2 regions of the Colwellia psychrerythraea 34H genome follow, and region 2 is predicted to be linked to the other one. Evidence: predicted binding sites of a transcription regulator. Region 2 holds the regulator's gene; the other holds the start of a gene.
The links. The regulator MetJ, encoded in region 2, represses methionine synthesis genes. The targets are predictions, from matches to a motif close to TAGACGTCTAGACGTCTA.

Region 1: a site for MetJ is predicted at 7,294-7,311, ahead of serA (phosphoglycerate dehydrogenase). Genes of this name have one in related genera too.

The regions. Positions count from the first base shown of each region.
Region 1 covers NC_003910.7:1,586,325-1,596,258, reverse strand. Annotated here, with positions in the region: gene CPS_RS06900 (hypothetical protein) at 1-533, shown strand, start outside; gene map (type I methionyl aminopeptidase) at 819-1,607, shown strand; gene glnD ([protein-PII] uridylyltransferase) at 1,716-4,352, shown strand; gene dapD (2,3,4,5-tetrahydropyridine-2,6-dicarboxylate N-succinyltransferase) at 4,429-5,268, shown strand; gene CPS_RS06880 (hypothetical protein) at 5,531-5,935, shown strand; gene rpiA (ribose-5-phosphate isomerase RpiA) at 6,521-7,177, shown strand; gene serA (phosphoglycerate dehydrogenase) at 7,359-8,612, shown strand; gene CPS_RS06865 (tRNA-uridine aminocarboxypropyltransferase) at 9,134-9,934, opposite strand.
Region 2 covers NC_003910.7:445,638-455,571, forward strand. Annotated here, with positions in the region: gene hemE (uroporphyrinogen decarboxylase) at 1-837, shown strand, start outside; gene CPS_RS02005 (GntR family transcriptional regulator) at 1,601-1,960, shown strand; gene CPS_RS02010 (ABC transporter ATP-binding protein) at 1,963-2,820, shown strand; gene CPS_RS02015 (hypothetical protein) at 2,820-3,725, shown strand; gene CPS_RS02020 (sensor domain-containing diguanylate cyclase) at 3,814-5,094, opposite strand; gene metJ (met regulon transcriptional regulator MetJ) at 5,362-5,691, opposite strand; gene metB (cystathionine gamma-synthase) at 5,940-7,106, shown strand; gene CPS_RS02035 (bifunctional aspartate kinase/homoserine dehydrogenase II) at 7,133-9,679, shown strand; gene CPS_RS02040 (hypothetical protein) at 9,882-9,934, shown strand, end outside.

The DNA of each region.
Region 1 (9,934 bases), 1.1 Mb from region 2:
TACCAGAAGTGGCTTTGAACTTATGGCATTGTGCCTACTTTTCAGATGCCGACGGCGAGAATATAATAACTAAGCAACAAATAGCTCAAGTTAAAGAATTATCTTCTGTTAATTTTTCACCTGATTATATGAGTAAGTTGGCACAAGGAAAAGATTCTACCTTATGCGCAAATCTCATGACTTGGGCTGTAGGTAAAACACCACAGCAAGCATTAGGATTATTAAATGCTCTACAAACGGCACATTTCTCAGCAGGTAATGACTTAAGTGAGCCAGCAGATTTGAGCGACATCATTGATGAGTTCAAATTATCTGTACCAGCAAAAGTGATTAATAAAACCAAGTTAACCACTGATGCTGCAGCACAAGTACATGAAATTTATGCACTTCAAGATATAATAGGAACTCAAGCTATTCCTGCATTATTATTAGCTATAGATGATGAACTCATCCTACTTAATCACAATTTTTACTTAGAAGATCCTAATGCCATCATTGATGCGATAAAATTAGAGTTAAATAAGTACAGTTAACTTGCTATCTTATTAGCACGTTGCTCATCGATATAGATGAAACCATACCAATGACGTTAATTATGGGTTATAGCTTTCATTGTAAATAAGCAATGATAATAAATCTTCAAAAGCAAGGCGCTTGATTGAGTAATAGCTGACTATTACAATTGAAAGCAACAAGGTTATTGATATTTAGACCACTTACAAATGGTCATTTAGTTAGTGTTATTGGTATTAAAATTAATTGAAAGCTCAGTCGCAAGTAATACTGTGGCTAGCGCAAACTAAAAGAGATTGAACAAGATGGCCATCACCATAAAAAGCCAAGACGAAATAGCCAAAATGCGAATTGCTGGACAATTAGCTGCTGACGTTTTAGAAATGATCGCTCCGCATGTAAAAGCGGGGATTAGCACTGATGAACTTAATACCTTATGTGCCGATTACACAGAAAATGTTCAACATGCTATATCTGCACCACTGAACTATCATCACTTCCCTAAGTCTATTTGTACTTCTGTTAACCATGTTGTTTGCCACGGTATTCCTGATGCAACTGTGTTAGCCGATGGCGATATTATTAATATTGATATCACCGTAATTAAAGATGGTTATCATGGTGATACTAGTAAAATGTTTATTATTGGTGAGCCCTCCGCTGAAGATAATCGCCTCTGTCGTATTACGCAAGAATCACTTTATTTAGCACTCAAGAAAGTTAAACCAGGCGCCACGTTTGGTGAAATTGGCGCAACTATTCAAAAGTTCATTAAAAAATCAGGTCGTTATTCTATTGTTAAAGATTATTGTGGTCATGGTATCGGTAAAGAGTTTCATGAAGAACCACAAATTATGCACTATAAAAATAATGACAAAACTAAAATGGAAGTAGGCATGTGTTTCACCATTGAGCCTATGGTTAACTTAGGCCGCGCCGGTACTACTTTAGACAAAACTGATAACTGGACTGTTTATACAGCCGATGGTAAAAGATCTGCTCAATGGGAACACACTATTGTAGTAACTAAAACCGGTTGTGAGATTTTAACGTTGCGTGAAGAAGAAACGATTGCGCGTATATTACATAATTAGTATCGATATCCGTTAACATTCAAAGTGCGGGAACCATGCATATTGATTGATAATGGGTACAATATATTAAAAACTACAGATTAATCGCTATAGATAAAAGGTAAGCCCTTGACTAGTCATCCCGTATCCGTACATATAGTTCCGTCACACTTTATTAATCAGCTGGCTATTAGTGCTGACTTTTTATCTACTCGAGACATCTGTCAATTAAGCCAATCATTTAATACTTGGTTAAAAGACGTTTTTATTGAAAACGATATAAACGACTTATTATCTGCACGAGCTGTTTTTGTAGATGCTATTTTAAAGAAGCTTTGGTGCCAGCACCATCTTGATGAATTTCAAATCACCCTGATTGCTGTTGGTGGTTATGGTCGCGGGGAGTTACATCCCCAATCTGACGTTGATATATTATTATTAACCCAAGAAGAAGTAGACCTAGAACTTGAAGAAAAAATATCAAGCTTTATTACCCAGCTTTGGGATATAAAACTTGATATTGGTCACAGTGTTCGTTCTATTAAAGAGTGTTTAAAACAAGCGGTAAAAGAAGTAACCGTTGCGACTAATTTAATGGAAATGCGACAGGTTGCCGGTAATGAAACGCTTACCCAACAATTAACGCCTCTATTAAGTGAAGACGTTTTTTGGACCTCTGAGAAATTCTTTATTGCCAAATGTAAAGAACAAGAAGCAAGACATCAGCAATACCGAGGGGCAGCATATACCCTTGAACCAAACTTAAAAGCAAACCCCGGTGGTTTACGTGATATTCAAACTATCGCTTGGGTGGCTAAACGTCACTTTTCAGCCGACTCCTTAGAAGAACTGGTTGAACACGACTACCTCTACCCAAATGAATTTTTTGAGCTATTAGAATCACAAGATTATCTATGGCGCATGCGTTTTGCACTGCACTTCGTTGCTGGTCGTAGCGAAAATCGCCTTTTGTTTGACTATCAAGCTGATGTTGCGAAAATGATGGGCTTTGGTGACGAAGGGAAAGCCCCTGTAGAACGAATGATGAAACGTTTTTTTCGTATCATTGCACGGGTTACTGAATTAAATACTATGCTGTTACAGCATTTTGAACAAGCTATCATTAAGAAACCCGAGCTAAGTAATATTAGTATTATTAACCAAGATTTTGAGCTGGTTGATAAATTAATCAATACCAGAAATGATCGCATATTTATGCGACCAGTCAAAATGATTGAAATGTTTTTGATTATTGCGCAAGAACCCGGCATTAAAGGTATACACTCGCACACCATGAGGTTAATGCGTAATGCACGTAGACGATTAATTTCCGGATTAATCGATTATGCAGAATGTCGCCGAATGTTTATGGCTATTATTCGTCATCCACGTGGTTTGGGTTTAGCATTAACTTTGATGCACAGACATAGCATACTAAGCTCATATTTACCGCTGTGGCGAAATATCGCGGGGCAAATGCAATTTGACCTATTCCATGCATACTCAGTGGATGAACATAGCTACCGAGTCATTAAGAATTTACACCAATTCAGTCAAAAAGAGCATAATCATAAATTTCCGTTATGTAGTAAAATAGTACAAAAAATTCGTAAACCGGAAGTCCTTTACCTTGCTGGATTTTTCCATGATATTGGCAAAGGTCGTGGTGGTGACCATGCTAAATTAGGGGCTGTTGATGCCTTAACTTTTTGCTTGTCACATCAATTAAGCAAACACGACAGTAATATGGTGGCATGGCTTGTTGAGCATCATTTATTAATGTCTGTTACTGCTCAGCGTCGTGATATCAATGACGAGAATGTCATTCGTACTTTTGGTGAAATAGTTCGAGATGAAGCACATTTAAATTACCTCTATTGTTTAACCGTTGCTGATATGCGCGGAACCAACGAAAGTCTTTGGAATAACTGGAAAGCAAACTTGCTTGAAGAGCTTTATTTTAATACCTTAAGTGCATTCCGACATGGTTTAGAAAAACCGGTAGAAGTTCGTTCTAAAATTAGAGAAAATCAACAACAAGCCTTGGCTTTGTTAAACGAAAATAATGTTGATGAGCAAAGTATTAAAGCCTTATGGCGTGAATTTAGAATTGACTATTTTTTACGTTATTCACCAGAGCAAATAGCCCGACAATGTCAGAACATTGTCGAGCACGATAGAGAAAAACCACTGGTACTCATTAGCCCGATACCTTATAGAGGTGGCACGGAAGTATTTATTTTCACAAAAGAAAAAAACAATACCTTTGCCAGTACAGTTTCATTTTTGGTAACAAAAAAATTATCGATTCATGATGCAAAAATTATCACAACAAAAACTGGCTATACAGTAAATACGTTTGTCGTGCTCGACAGTCGTAATAAACCTTTAAGAGAACGTTTCTATACCAAAGAAATGAGTCAAGCGTTGGTTGATAGACTACAGCAAGTGAATATCTGCGAGCTTCCTGAACCAAAGCTAGCGAGACACATGAAAAAATTTAAAGTGCCACTACGCGTTAACTTTATTAAAATACATGCAAAAAATCGAACAATGATAGAGATTATAGCCTTAGATAGACCCGGTTTATTGTCCAACATTAGTCAAGTATTTTTAGAAGCACGGGTTAATATCCACTCAGCCAAAATAACAACCTTTGGTGAAAAAGCTGATGATGTATTCACTATTTCTACCGAAGAAGATGATGCGCTAACCACTCAAGAAAAAGAGGCCTTAGCACTGCGATTAACGCAAGAAATTGATTAACTAACTTACAGCCCTATATCATACAAATAAATAACACTAATAAATAACACTAATAAATTTCAAATAGGAAAGCCTAATGACAGATTTAAAACACTTAGCTAGTGTAATTGAACAAGCCTTTGAAGAAAGAGCCAGTATTTCTCCTGCAACCGTTTCAAGTGAGATTAAAAACGCAGTGCTTGATGCGTTAGCCGCATTAAATAACGGCAGTGCACGCGTAGCAGAAAAAGTAGATGGCAGCTGGCATGTAAACCAATGGCTTAAAAAAGCGGTATTACTTTCTTTTCGTATATGGGATAACCAAGTAATTGATGGTGCAGAAAGTACTTTTTTTGATAAAGTACCGATGAAGTATGAAGGTTATACGCAAGCAATGTTTGAAGCTGACGGTGTTCGTGTAGTCCCTGGCGCAAGTGTTCGTACTGGTAGTTTTATTGGTAAAAATGTTGTGGTAATGCCGAGTTTTGTCAATATTGGCGCTTTTGTCGATGAAGGCTGTATGGTAGATGCTTGGGCAACAGTGGGATCTTGTGCACAAATTGGTAAAAATGTGCATTTATCTGGCGGTGTCGGTATTGGTGGAGTGTTGGAGCCTTTACAAGCTGGACCAACCATCATTGAAGATAATTGTTTTATTGGCGCACGTTCAGAAATCGTTGAAGGCGTTATAGTAGAAGAAGGTGCAGTAATTTCTATGGGCGTCTATATCGGCCAAAGCACTCGTATTTTTGACCGTGAAACAGGTGAGGTACATTATGGACGAGTACCTGCTGGCTCAGTGGTAGTGCCAGGTAATTTACCTTCAGCTTGTGGTACATACAGTTTATATGCTGCAATTATCGTGAAGAAAGTTGACGCAAAAACGCTAGCTAAAGTTGGTATCAACGAATTATTACGCGCAGTATCAGAAGAGTAATAATTAAAAAAATGAATAGCTAAAAATTTGACGCTATTTAATATAATCAAGCTCGTTCAATACTTATTACTAATAAATAAGCATTAAACGAGCTTTTTTATGAACTAAATAAAAATAACTAAAATATTATAGCTCCATTTTAGTTAATATTTTCATAGTATTATAATTTATAACCCTCCCTTATTTATAAAACTTAACTTTCTGGTATAACACTTGCTCTATTGATAATAATTCAATCGCATTATTTATCATTAGGTTTGTTATGAAAGTATTTAAAATAGCAGTCTGCTTACTTTGTTTTCTGGTACTCGGCGCTTGTTCTAATACCGCGCAAGTAGAGCCAAGCAGTGAAAACAACCACTACTTTGCTAAAGAATTTAGCCATAATGAATTTATCACTTACCAAAAAGACTCTGTTAAGAAGTCAGCATCATCAGATCACGAGTTAATGCTTTCATTGCTAAACAGACCCATGCCTGAAGATCAGCGAATGATGTTAGCCTTTGCTCAACGTCAAGCGAATTACTTTCCTGATAGCACTATTATTGGTGTGCAAATAAAGGGTGATAAAAAGAACCAAAATATAAGTACGAGAACAAGATCACAATATGCGCAGACTATTGCCCAGGATATCAATGCAGTGACCATTAGCGCTTTGCCAAAGTAACACTATTGACGGTAATTATGCCTTCGTATTATTTGAATCTAAGTTTAACTAAATCAGCTTATAAACAATTAATTACTGTTCACCTTTGATCTTTATTTCTCACCCTAACCACAACGAATAAACCTACTCATTATTGCCTATAACGATTCCTCATAAAATTTCTAAAACAAACCGTCATAGTTGTAACTAACCTTTAACTATCAGAATACTTTAGTGTTATAATTGCCTTTTATAGCCTTTAATACCAATCGAACTAATTTATTGATCACTTAGCGAGAATTAAAAGGCTTAGAGGCAAGGCATTGATTGAAGAGAATGGTTATTCCCTTGTCAAAATTAATAACGCCGCATGTAAGCCTTTTAAACTCGCCCTTTGGGAGCTCATTAGCAAACTGATAACATTACAAAATGAATGAAATATAGACTAACTATGTTTAACTCATTTTACTTGTTTTAAGCTCGCTAACGTAACTCTAAGCTGACCAATAAATTAGTCCGTTTGGTATAAGGCTTATTGGCACTCACTTTACTATTACCCACTTATATCCAGTTAAACGATAATAGTTTGGTAACAAGGCATATAACATGACTCAAGATGAAATGAAAAACGCAGCCGCCATTAAGGCATTAGAATTCATTGAAAATGATACTATCGTCGGTGTTGGCACTGGCTCAACAGTTAACTTTTTCATTGAAGCTCTAGCCTCGATGAAAGATAAAATAGCAGGTGCTGTTTCTAGCTCAGAAGAGTCAACTAAGCGTTTAAAAGCACACGGTATTGAGGTATTTGATTTAAACAGTGTTGATGTTTTAGATGTATACGTTGACGGTGCCGATGAAATCACTCGTCATATGTCGATGATCAAAGGCGGTGGCGCAGCATTAACCCGTGAAAAAATCGTGGCGGCAGTCGCCAAGAAATTTATTTGCATTGCCGACGATTCCAAACAAGTAAAAGTATTGGGTAACTTTCCTTTGCCTGTTGAAGTAATACCTATGGCGCGGAGTTATGTCGCACGTGAATTAGTTAAATTAGGTGGCGACCCAGTTTACCGTCAAGGTGTGACCACAGATAATGGCAACGTTATCCTTGATGTGTACAATCTCGAAATTCTTGATCCAAAAGCACTAGAAACTCAAATTAACGCTATTGTTGGCGTTGTGACTAATGGTTTGTTTGCACTTCGTGGCGCTGACATATTAGTACTTGGTAGCAAAGATGGAATTCAGGTTATCCAATAATTTGTTAGACACATCTAGTTTTAAGTAAAAAATCAGATTTTCAGCATATTTATTCTATAAAGTGCTCAATAAATCCTTTAGAGTTTATACACTATATGATATGTTAAACCTCTATTTAGATATCTAGCCATCTAAACGAAAGTATATTTAGCCGTTTAATTTTGATAAGTGAAGCCAATTTATGATCATTGCCAACCAAAACTCATTAGCAAAAAGTAAGATTAAAATTTTATTACTTGAAGGCTTGCACCCAAGCTCTCTAGAAGAATTGAAGCTAAAAGGTTATTCAAATATTGAATCACTTAAAACCTCGCTCTCAGAAAGTGAGTTAATTGAAAAAATTGCAAATGTTCACTTTATTGGCATTCGCTCACGTACTCAGTTAACTGAAAAAGTGCTAAGTCATGCGAATAAGTTGGTTGCTATCGGTTGTTTTTGTATTGGCACCAATCAAGTTGATTTAAAAGCAGCTCAAACTCGCGGTATCCCTGTTTTTAATGCTCCATTTTCAAATACTCGTTCAGTTGCTGAGCTTGTTCTTGGTGAAACGTTATTATTACTACGTGGTATTCCTGAGAAAAGTGCAAAAGCTCATCGTGGTGAATGGTTGAAATCAGCGGTTGGCTCAGTAGAAGCCCGTGGCAAAGTACTAGGTATTATTGGTTACGGTCATATTGGCATGCAATTAGGTATTTTAGCTGAAACATTAGGTATGAGAGTACGCTTTTACGACGTAGAAACTAAATTACCTTTAGGTAATGCAAGTCAAGCGCCGTCATTAGATGCATTACTTGGTGAGTCTGACGTAGTGAGCTTACATGTACCTGAAACAGCGCAAACTCAAAATATGATTGCACAAGCTCAATTCGAAGCAATGAAACAAGGCGCTATCTTTATTAATGCTTCTCGAGGAACTGTGGTTGATATCCCTGCTTTAGCACAAGCTTTGGATAGTAAAAAAATTGCAGGGGCTGCAATTGATGTTTTCCCTGTTGAGCCAAAGAGTAATAATGACGAGTTTATCTCAGCGTTACGCGGATTTGATAATGTTATTCTAACGCCACACATTGGTGGTAGTACAAAAGAAGCACAAGCCAATATCGGTTTAGAAGTAGCAACAAAGCTAGCTAAGTATTCTGATAATGGTTCAAGTCTATCTGCGGTTAACTTCCCTGAAGTATCTTTACCTGATCACTCTTTTCCAGGTCAGAAGAATACCAGCCGTTTATTACATATTCACCATAACCAACCAGGTGTTTTGACTCAAATTAACCAAGCATTTGCTGAACACAATATTAATATTGCAGCACAATACTTACAAACCGATGACAAAATTGGCTATGTGGTTATTGATCTTGATTCAGAAGATAGTAGTTTAGCGTTAGAACAGTTAAAACATGTTGATGGCACCATACGCGCTAGAATATTGCATTAATTATTTAAAGATTTAAATCTCCTTTACTTAATAATTTACAACACAAAATAAAGGCCCGTTTATAAAGTTATAAATGGGCCTTTTTGTATGTAAATTTGGTTAACTGCTTCCCCCTAATACATAAGCTAATACTATATTATACCAAACGGATTAATTTATTGGTCAGCTTAGAGTTACATTAGCGAGCTTAAAACAAGCAAAATGAGTTAAACATAGTTAGTCTATATTTCATTCATTTTGTGATGTTATCAGTTTGCTAATGAGCTCCCGAAGGGCGAGTTTAAAAGGCTTACATGCGGCGTTATTGATTTTGACAAGGACGCTGCATGGATGCAGCTTATTAGAGAATGCAGGAGCTTATTCTCCTGAATAACCATTCTTTTCAATCAATGCCTTGCCTCTAAGCCTTTTAATTCTCGCTAAGTGATCAATAAATTAGTCCGATTGGTATTAAATTAAGAATATCCCCGTCACAAATCAGTAATCAGTAATCAGTAATCAGTAATCAGTAATCAGAGGCTTTATCGGTATGTCTTTGCTAGAAAACTTTGATAGTTTTCAATGGCATTAACATTACCTTTATTACGTTGACAGACACCTTTTTGATATTGGAAATTGAAAACATCAAACCATAAATCGAGCATGTGAGCATTAGTAGTTTCACCATGCATATCTAATACTCTAGCCGCAACCTCAGCAGTTGAAAATTGATGTTCAAGCTCAGTTTTTCTAACTGTATAACGAGAGTCCTGACCAACTGGGGATAATTGACTATTGTTCTCACTTTGACAATTACCACTGACTGCTTGAATTGCTGTTTTCACGTCAAATGACACCATTGGAAATCTATCTAAATATGGGCTTTTACGAAACATTTTTTTAGCTTCACGCCAACTACCATCAAGCATAATAAATAATGGCCGTTTACCTTCAGGGCAGATAACATTATTAGTGAATACTTTACGTTCATCATCAGCATACTCTTGCGGAAAAACAACGAGAGGAAACCATTTTTCATCATTAATTACCGCTAATAAATCAGGATTTTCTTGCGTTCTTGACCATAAAAAAGCAAAGGTATCCGGAATTAGATCTGCAATGAGTTTACCAGTATTACTCGGTTTTAATACTTCCGTGTCATACATTAATAACAAAAACCCTGCCGTTGTCTCAACGTTCTCCTTAAGGGGGGATATTTCACAAATACAGAATGGCTTAGCAAGTTGACAGAGTTGACAGCGAATTACCCGCTGTCCTCGTGATTTGTAGGTGGTTGTACTTAGGCTTTTACGATATTGGTGTAATTGATGAACAGCGTGCAT
Region 2 (9,934 bases):
ATTTTAACTATTCCTGATGCTATGGGTTTAGGTTTATATTTTGAAACAGGTGAGGGACCAAAATTTGAACGTCCTATTACATGTAAAGCGGATGTTGATAAAATTGCCGTACCTGATCCAGAAGATGAATTAGGTTATGTAATGAATGCCGTGCGTACTATTCGCAAAGAACTAAAAGGCGAAGTACCGCTGATTGGTTTTTCAGGTAGCCCTTGGACATTAGCAACCTACATGATTGAAGGTGGTAGTTCTAAAGCTTTCACTAAAATTAAAAAGATGATGTTTGCTGAGCCACAAACCTTACATTTGTTACTTGATAAGTTGGCTGACTCAGTCATTAGTTATTTAAATGCCCAAATTGCTGCAGGCGCGCAATCTGTAATGGTATTTGATACTTGGGGCGGCGTATTATCTCCACGTGATTATAATGAGTTTTCATTACAATATATGGCGAAAATCGTTGATGGTTTAACGCGTCATAATGAAGGTCGTCAAGTGCCAGTGACATTATTCACTAAAAATGGCGGTATGTGGTTAGAATCTATCGCGGCAACTGGTTGTGATGCAGTTGGCCTAGATTGGACCATTGATATTGAAAATGCAAAAGCACGTGTTGGTGATAAAGTTGCTCTACAAGGCAATATGGATCCATCAATGTTATATGCACCATTGCCACGTATTGAACAAGAAGTTTCAAAAATACTATCAGGCTTCGGTGAAGGTGGTACAGGTCACGTATTTAACTTAGGCCATGGTATACATCCAGATGTGAATCCTGATCATGCAGGTCACTTCATTGAATCAGTACACCGTTTAAGTAAGCCTTATCATAAATAAGATGCTTTAATTATCGCTGGAATATAAACCCAGCTTTATAGTAAATAAAAAAAAACCGCTATTAACTTACTTTAAGTAAATTAATAGCGGTTTTTTATTGCTCTATTTTAATCGGTAAATAGAATTATACCAATTCGAATAAGTTTCTTATTACTCAGCGAGAGTTAAAAGGCTTAGAGGCAAGGCATTGATTGTAGTGAATGGTTATTCAGGAGAATATGCTCCTGCATTCTCTAATAAGCTGCATCCATGCAGCGTCCTTCTCAAAATTAATAACGCAGCATATAAGCCTTTTAAACTGGCCCTTGTGGAGCTTTTCAGCGATTCGATAACCGCACAGGATTTTTTTCATATAGAATAACTATAGGCAAAAAAATTCTATTTGTTCTCAAACCGCTGGTAAGCTCGGAGTGGGAACAAACTTAATGGGATTGGTATTATATTTTTGTAACTCCCTATTAATTTTTTCCCTTGCCAAGCTTCTTATCCTTCAATGGGGGTGTGTTGCGTTTGTCTATTTACACCTTCTAAACTCAGCATTTCATAAATTAATACCGAAAAACATACTCTGTTACATTGTTACTTCGTTCATAATATAAAAGTCATTTCCTATTAATTATCAATATCTTGAATGCCTTTGTTTAATCGTTAAGGTCTTGTAGTACGACAAAAAACTAAAAATTAATAATAACTGTACTTGTGTTTCGGTGTGCTAGTGATGTATAACACTAGTATCTTTTTGGTATTATTCAAGGAATAGGGCATGACACCTCAATGGGATCCAGAAAAACCAATCTACCTACAACTGTATCAGCAAGTAGTCACTCGTATATTGGATGGCTATATCAAAGAAGGAGAGGCTTTACCTTCTGTTAGAAAGGTAGCTGCTGAGTATCAGCTTAACCCAATGACTATTTCAAAGGCGTATCAAATGTTACAGGATGAAGAGGTTGTAGAAAAACAACGTGGTAAAGGTTTGTTTGTTATGCCTGGAGCACAAGTTTTGATGCTAGACAGAGAACGTGAAAGCTTCTTGTCACACCAGTGGCCAGAAGTATTAAAGCAAATCACTCGACTTAAACTCTCGCCAGAACAACTATTAACCAGCAGCTGGGACGGGTAATTATGAACTCACTAATTTCAGTAAATAATGTCAGTAAATCATTTGGCAACAAGCAGGTGCTTTCGTCAGTGAACTTTTCTGTTAACGCAGGACAAATTGTTGGTTTGGTTGGACCTAACGGCGCAGGTAAAACTACCTGTTTACAAGCTATATTGGGCTTGACCGATTTTGAAGGTGATATCAGTGTTCTAGGTCATCATCCAAGAAAAGATCGCGTTAACATGTTAAATGATGTCGCTTATATTGCCGATGTAGCTATATTGCCTAAATGGTTAAAAGTTTCACAAGCCTTAAGCTATATGCAAGATATCCACAAGAATTTTAATCTAGAAAAAGCCCATGAATTTTTAGCAAAAACCAATATTGCGTTAGGCGATAAAGTTAAAGCTTTATCTAAAGGTATGGTGGCGCAATTGCATTTAGCGCTGATTCTGGCCATTGATGCCAAGGTGTTGATTTTAGATGAACCAACCCTAGGTTTGGATATTCTAACTCGTCGTCAGTTTTATAATCATTTATTAGAAGATTTTTATAACGAAGATAAATGTATTGTGGTTACTACTCATCAAATCGAAGAGATTGAACACATATTGACAGACGTTGCTTTTATTCAGGATGGGAGAATAGTATTGGCACAAAGTACTGAGGAGATAAAACAGCGCTTTAATATAGTGGCAGTAGCTAATGAACAGTTACCTCAAGCGGATGAACTGAATCCTTTATTTAAAAATAGCATGATGGGATTAACGACCATGTTATTTGATAATCAAGATAAAGAAACGTTACAAGGTTTAGGTAAAGTATCAATACCGAGCTTAGCCGATGTTTTTGTTGGTGTGATGAATAAGGAGACTTGTTAATGAATACAACAATAATGAAAGCCTCAATTAAAAAAGAGTTGTGGGAATTTAATGGCATGCTGACTTGGGTGCCAGTGACTTTAGCCGGAGTCTTTATATTCATTCCTCTACTTGGTGTGATATTAAATGGCGTTGATATGAAAGAGTTGATGGTAGGGCTGGAGAATTTAGCTCAATTTCAATCATCTGATCGTATCAGTGAAGTATTTTTTGTTTCTGCGATAGCGCTGTTTAGTCCATTCATTGCAATAGGCTTTATTGTGCAAGTTTATTATTTTGTTACCTGCTTATTTGACGAAAGACGAGACCAATCAGTGATGTTTTGGCGTTCGTTGCCTGTGTCAGATAAAATGACTATTGCCAGTAAAGTATTAACCGGTGCTATTGTCATTCCAGTGATATTCTTTATGGCAGCGACATTGCTGATGTTATTTATATTGGTACTGGCAGTGATTGCTTGTTCAGTATTATCTATTGGGTTTGATATTTCATTATGGGGCATGCTGGCAGGCGCAGACATAATAAGTGGCGTAGGTTATATTTGGTTAACACTCGTACCAATCGCTATTTGGTTATTACCTCTGTACAGTTGGCTAATGTTGGCATCTATTTACGCGAATAAAGCACCTTTTTTATGGGCGGTATTACCGATAGTCGCGTTATTGGTCATTGAGGCAATTGTGGTTCATTATCTACACTTATCGCAACCATTCTTTGGGCATTTCTTGATGGATTATTTCTCTATGACTCCTGAACATCTTGCTGATGTATCAGTCGATCAAGATGCGTCACGCTCAGCAACATTACTGATGTTAATTTCTCAAATTGATTATCGAACAGTATTGGTTTCTGCGGGGTTATTATTCACCACTTATTGGTTTAGAGTGAATAAGCAAGAATCATAATGAGTGATTTATGCACTAAAAGTATATTTAAATCAGATGATTAAGTAGTTAATGCCAATGTACTCGTTACCCTGTATATTGGCATTTTTTATAGATAACAAACGGTATTCCTACCGGTATTCTTAGCTTGATATAAGGCTTTGTCTGCACGAGAAAATAACACATCAAAGGCCTTGTCGCTGGCGATAAGACTTGAAACACCGATACTCACCGAAAGGTTTATTTCTCCCTGCCAATCACCAGTAATGATTAACCTGCTTTGTTCTTCTTTAATACGCTCTGCAAAAGTCATGGCTGACATCGCCGAGGTTTCAGGTAACAGAATAGAAAACTCCTCACCACCGATGCGCGCTAGAATATCTGTTTGCCGTAAACTCGCTTTTAATTGCTTAGCAATTTCTATTAATACTTGGTCACCCGCAGGGTGACCAAATTGGTCGTTGATGCTTTTGAAATGATCAATATCAATGGAGATCAGTGTCATAGACAATGAATAGCGTTTTGCACGTTGATACTCTTTTTCTGCTTGCTCAATGAAAAAGCGTCGATTATATAAATTGGTTAATGGGTCAGTATTGGCAAGTAGTTTAAATTCTTCTTTAAGTTTGAATAGTTCGGTCACATCAGTTGAAAAACCGATTAATGCGGGTAATTTATCTGGCCGATCAAAGGGGACTTTAGTGCTGATGTAGTGACAGTTATCACCATTTTCACCATGAGTCGTTTCTTCAATGACCTGTTTTTGATTGGTTTCAAAAACCTGCTTATCTGATTGGTAAAAATGTTCGGCAATTTCTTTGGGTAAAATATCAGTATCTTTTTTACCTATGATGTTCTCGGCCTTATCGCCAAATAACTCGGCAACGCGATTATTCACATATAAAAAGGTACGTTCACAGTCTTTAACATAAATATGGGCATCTATATTATTAAGCATGGTCTCAAGTAAGTAACTTTGTTCATTGACTTGTTCTTGTAGTTGTTTTTCTACTGTGATGTCTGTCGATATACCACAAATGCCGTTTACATTACCTAAATGGTCAAAAAGTGGTTTTTTGACCACTTTAAATATACGGGTTTCATTTTTCGCTCTGATAAAGTTACTTTCTTCATTTTCAATGCGGATTACTTGATCCATCACCATACGATCGTTTGCTTTTAATTGTTTAGATAAAGCTAAATCAAAAAAGTGAGTATCATCAAAACCAATAACATCTGCTAAGTTTTTTTCAAATAAATCTAAAACCGCTTGGTTTGCATAGGTGTATTTTCCCGATAAATCTTTGGTATATATAAAGGAATCGATACTGGCTAATATCTGATCTTTAATGGTGTCATCAGCGTTGTTTATGTTTTTTTCTTTACTCAAAGTATTCGCCTTAGGTAGAAGAGCTAACGAATCACAACCCAAATAGCTATGAATTGCTAAGTTATATATTAGCACATATAGATAACTAGCAAATTATCTGACCTTGCTCTTGGCGGTATTTTTAAGTGCAGTTAAGCGCTATGCTTTGTTTTTTCAGCTTTGTAGACAGAGGCGCATGCCTTACTCAGATTTTTCAAATACAAAGTGGCAATAAAAAAGGCACTTATTAGGTACCTTTTTTTTGTGTGTTTAACTTATTGTTAAACGTTATTCATCCTCAACTTCGTAAGCACTAAAGTCAGTAATTCCCTTTGCTTCAAGCAAGCGTCTGACACTTGCAGGTAACTTCTCATTATTATCTTTTGCTAAATCTTCATCATCAGGCAGGGGTTGCCCAGTAAATGCATGTAAGAACGCTTCACATAACAATTCACTATTTGTAGCATGGCGAAGGTTATTTACTTGGCGTCTAGTACGTTCATCTGTCAACACTTTTAAGACGCGCAAAGGAATAGAAACGGTAATTTTCTTTACTTGCTCGCTCTTTTTACCGTGTTCGGCATAGGGATTTATATACTCTTCATTCCACTGAGCCATCGATATTCCTCTATCTTGTTATAACGTATTCTAAAATGTAATAGTATAGATTTTACCTGTTGCATAAAACCAGTCAAGTAGAAGTTTAGAAGTCTAAAATTACTTGACCCAATTAATGAAAGTGTTTAGAGTTATAGACGTCCAAACATCTAAACGCTGATGTTGCTATATATCGGCGTTATTACTGATAAAACATGCGAATTAAACACTGCGTTTCATTACCTAGCATAATTAATGGAGAGAACTAAATGTCGATTACTAAAAAAGGTAATATTACCACTTCGGCAGTAAGAGCCGGTATTAATACCGACCAGCAGCATGGCGCTGTGGTTGCTCCTATTTACCTATCCAGTACCTATTCATTAAAGGGCTTTAATAACAAACGCCAATTTGATTATTCTCGTACGGGTAACCCAACACGAGCTACTTTTGCTGGCGCGATTGCAGAATTAGAGCAAGGCAGTGTTGGTATTGTTACCAGTACTGGCATGGCAGCAGTGCATTTAATTTGTCAGTTATTATCTACCCAAGACACGGTCGTCATTCCTCATGATTGTTATGGCGGTAGTTTTAGATTATTTACTCATTTAGCTAAACGTGGTCAATTCAAGCTTATTGTTGTGGATCAAAATGACCAACAAGCACTGGATAATGCGTTAGCACATAAGCCAAAATTGGTGTTACTTGAAAGCCCAAGTAATCCTTTATTACGTTTGGTAGATATTGAAGTAGTAACCAAAGCGTGTCACGCAGTAGGTGCATTAGTCGCGGTAGATAACACGTTTTTATCTCCAGCGCTGCAACAACCTCTTACGCTAGGCGCTGATATTGTTTTTCACTCAACCACTAAGTACATTAATGGTCATAGTGATGTAGTGGGCGGTGTTGTCGTTGCTAAAACCGAAGAGTTAGGTGAGCAGTTAGCGTGGTGGGCGAATTGTATTGGTATTACCGGCAGTGCCTTTGATAGTTTCCTCGCGTTACGTGGTTTAAAAACATTACCGGTGCGAATGAAGCAACACCAAGAAAATGCGCTACGAGTTGCTGATTTTTTAAAAAATCACGATGCTATTGATGCGATATATTTCCCAGGTTTTCCTGAACACACAGGTCATCATATTGCCAAAAAACAGCAGTATGGCTTTGGTGCAATGTTAAGCTTTGAAATAAAGGGTGACGTTGAAGCGGTTAAAAAATTATTTGAAAACCTCGAATTGTTCACCCTTGCACAATCATTAGGTGGTGTTGAAAGTCTGATCAGTCACCCATCAACTATGACGCATGCAGGTATGACAATCCCAGATCAGCTTGAAGCGGGGATTACTCAGTCTTTAGTACGTATATCTGTAGGCATTGAAGATATTGATGACATATTAGCTGATTTAGCACATGGTTTAACGCAGAGCCAACTGTAATAACAAACAGATTAGCAGGCAGAGAGATGAAACAAGAGAATACGATTGTAAATAAGGTCAACGAAGATAAAGCAGTGTCTAGCAACGAAATTGCAGATATTGATTTTATTGCTGAAGTAGCTGCAGAAAATAAATTGGCTAAACATGCTATTCAAGTACATAAATTTGGTGGTAGTTCATTAGCAACGCCCAAATGTATTAAACGTGCGCTTGAAATTATCCGTGAAAATTGTCAGTTAAACGATATCGTTGTGGTCTCAGCTAATGGTAAAACAACTGACCGTTTATTTGCTCTCTATTCTCTGGTCGAACGAACCATCGCAGAAGATACAATACAAAAAAGTGATGAATTAACTCAAGCGATTGATGAGTTAGCGAAAGAGCAAGCGCAACTTATTACTGAATTATTGAATGCTAATAATACCAAGCAATTATTGCTTAGGTTGCATAAAGACATTGAGCAATTAACGACTTGGTTAACCGCGGATATTGTTCAGCATCACAATGATGTTTTAGCCTTAGGTGAAGTATGGTCAGCAAGATTGTTGTCGGCGTTACTTAATGAGCAAGTTTGCCCAAGTAATAGTATCGACTCTCGTGATTTTCTTGTTATCGATAATGAACAAAGTTGCGTAGTTGATACTGCGCTAAGTGCTGCACAATTAAGACAAAGACGTCAGTTTGGTAAGTTAGCGGTTATTACTGGTTATATCAGTAAAGATTCTCGTGGTAAAAGCTGTACCTTAGGCCGTAACGGTAGTGATTACTCCGCGACTATTATCGCGTCTTTAGTTGCCGCTGGAAATGTGACTCTATGGACAGATGTTGATGGTATTTACAGTGCCGATCCTCGTGTTGTTCCTAGCGCTAGAAAATTACATCGTTTACCCAATGGCGTCGCAAAAGAACTAGGCCGCTTGGGTAACCCCGTTTTGCATGCTAAAACCTTATTACCATTGATTAACCCATTAAGTGAGCATCATACCCATCTGCATGTCGCTAGTAGTTTTGATGCCCAAGTCATCGGCACTGAAATTGGTAAGTTTGGTCAGATTGCTAAGCAAGAGTTATCTGTAACCTACCTTAATGATTTATTGCTAGCGCAATCGGTGAGCTTTATAGGTGAAGCTGCAACTAGGGCGAAGGCTGAGTTTTCCCCTATCTGTATAGATGACCAAAAGGGCTTTATGGTCATCACACAAGGACAACAAAAAGCCTTGAGTGATTGGTTGGCGAGTCATGATGTTGAAATTACTTTTAAGCCGGTTGCTATTATCGCAACCGTTGGCCATCGCGTAGCTGAACGTGGTGATATCAGGGCGCGCTTTAAACGCTCATTAAAAGCCGCTAAACCATTGAACTTGGTTGGTAGTGATAATAATCATAGCGTGATTGCTATTTTACCTGAACCTTGTTCAATTGAGCTCTTAAATACAGTGCACCATGAGATGACAAAAGATGCTCGTCATATTGGCTTAGTTGTTGCGGGTATGGGCAATATAGGCGAACGTTTTTTAGAATTATTACCCGCGCAGCTTAATAAAGTATACGCGTTAGAGAATTTACATTTAGTTGGTTTGCTTTCATCGAAAAAAGCGTTAATTAACAATGATGGTATTGATGTAAACCAAGCAACTTCATTGTTTGCTCAAGAAGCCCAAAGCTATGATCACGAACAGCTTATTTCTTGGTTGACCCAAAATCCATACGATGAGTTAATTGTGGTAGACATCACGCCTAGCGAAGATTTTAGTTTATTGTATGAACAGATGTTTGCTCTAGGTGTACATGTGATTGGTGCCAATAAGTGGGCTGCTTCAAGCAGTACAGCTCATTATAATAATTTAGTCAATACTGCGGATAGTCATAATAGTTTATGGTTAGGCAATACTACGGTAGGTGCGGGTTTACCAATCAATTATGCTATTGATGACTTGCGTCAAAGTGGCGATAGCATCAGTGAGTTATCAGGTATATTTTCAGGTACGCTCTCGTGGTTATTTGAAACCTATGATGGCAGTTCAAAGTTTTCAGAGCTGTTATTAAATGCTTTGGCACAAGGCATTACCGAGCCTGATCCTCGAGAAGATTTATCAGGTAGAGATGTACAGCGTAAGTTACTCATTTTAGCGCGAAAAGCGGGTTTTGAATTAGCATTAGATGATATTGATTGTCAAAACTTAGTGCCAGAAGCATTACAAGCTTTATCAACTAGTGAATTCTTAGCCAGAGCTAATGAGCTAGATGAGTATTTTGCTACCGCGTTATCTGAAGCGAATCGTAAAGGTGCGTGCATTCGCTATGTTGCTCGTTTTCAGCATAATCCAGAAACAGGTATTAGTGCAAAAGTCAGTTTAGAAGTGCTGCCGCAAAGTGATGCTTTTGCCAACCTAACCCCTTGTGACAATATTTTTCAAATCAGTAGTCATTGGTATCAAGATAACCCTTTGATTATTCGTGGTCCCGGTGCTGGACGTGACGTCACGGCTGGCGGTTTACACTCAGATCTCGTTAAGATTTGTCAGCAGCTTGCTCATAAACAAAGTCAAGTGAAGATAAAGGGCATTAACTAGAGATTACGAGTGACAAAGTGCTGAAAAAACCAATGTTTTATGCCGTTCATTAGGTGTTTATCCTCAAAAGTAAACTGTTATTATCTTGATTCATAATGTTAATCAAATCATTGTGAATCAAGGTAATTGTCCTTTCTCTAAGTATTGCTTTTAGTAATAATTCCTAGCATGATAGATATTATTTATTCACTCTAGCGGTGCAATGGCTAAAGATACCCCCCATCAAACACATTACACACGACAAATTCATCATTT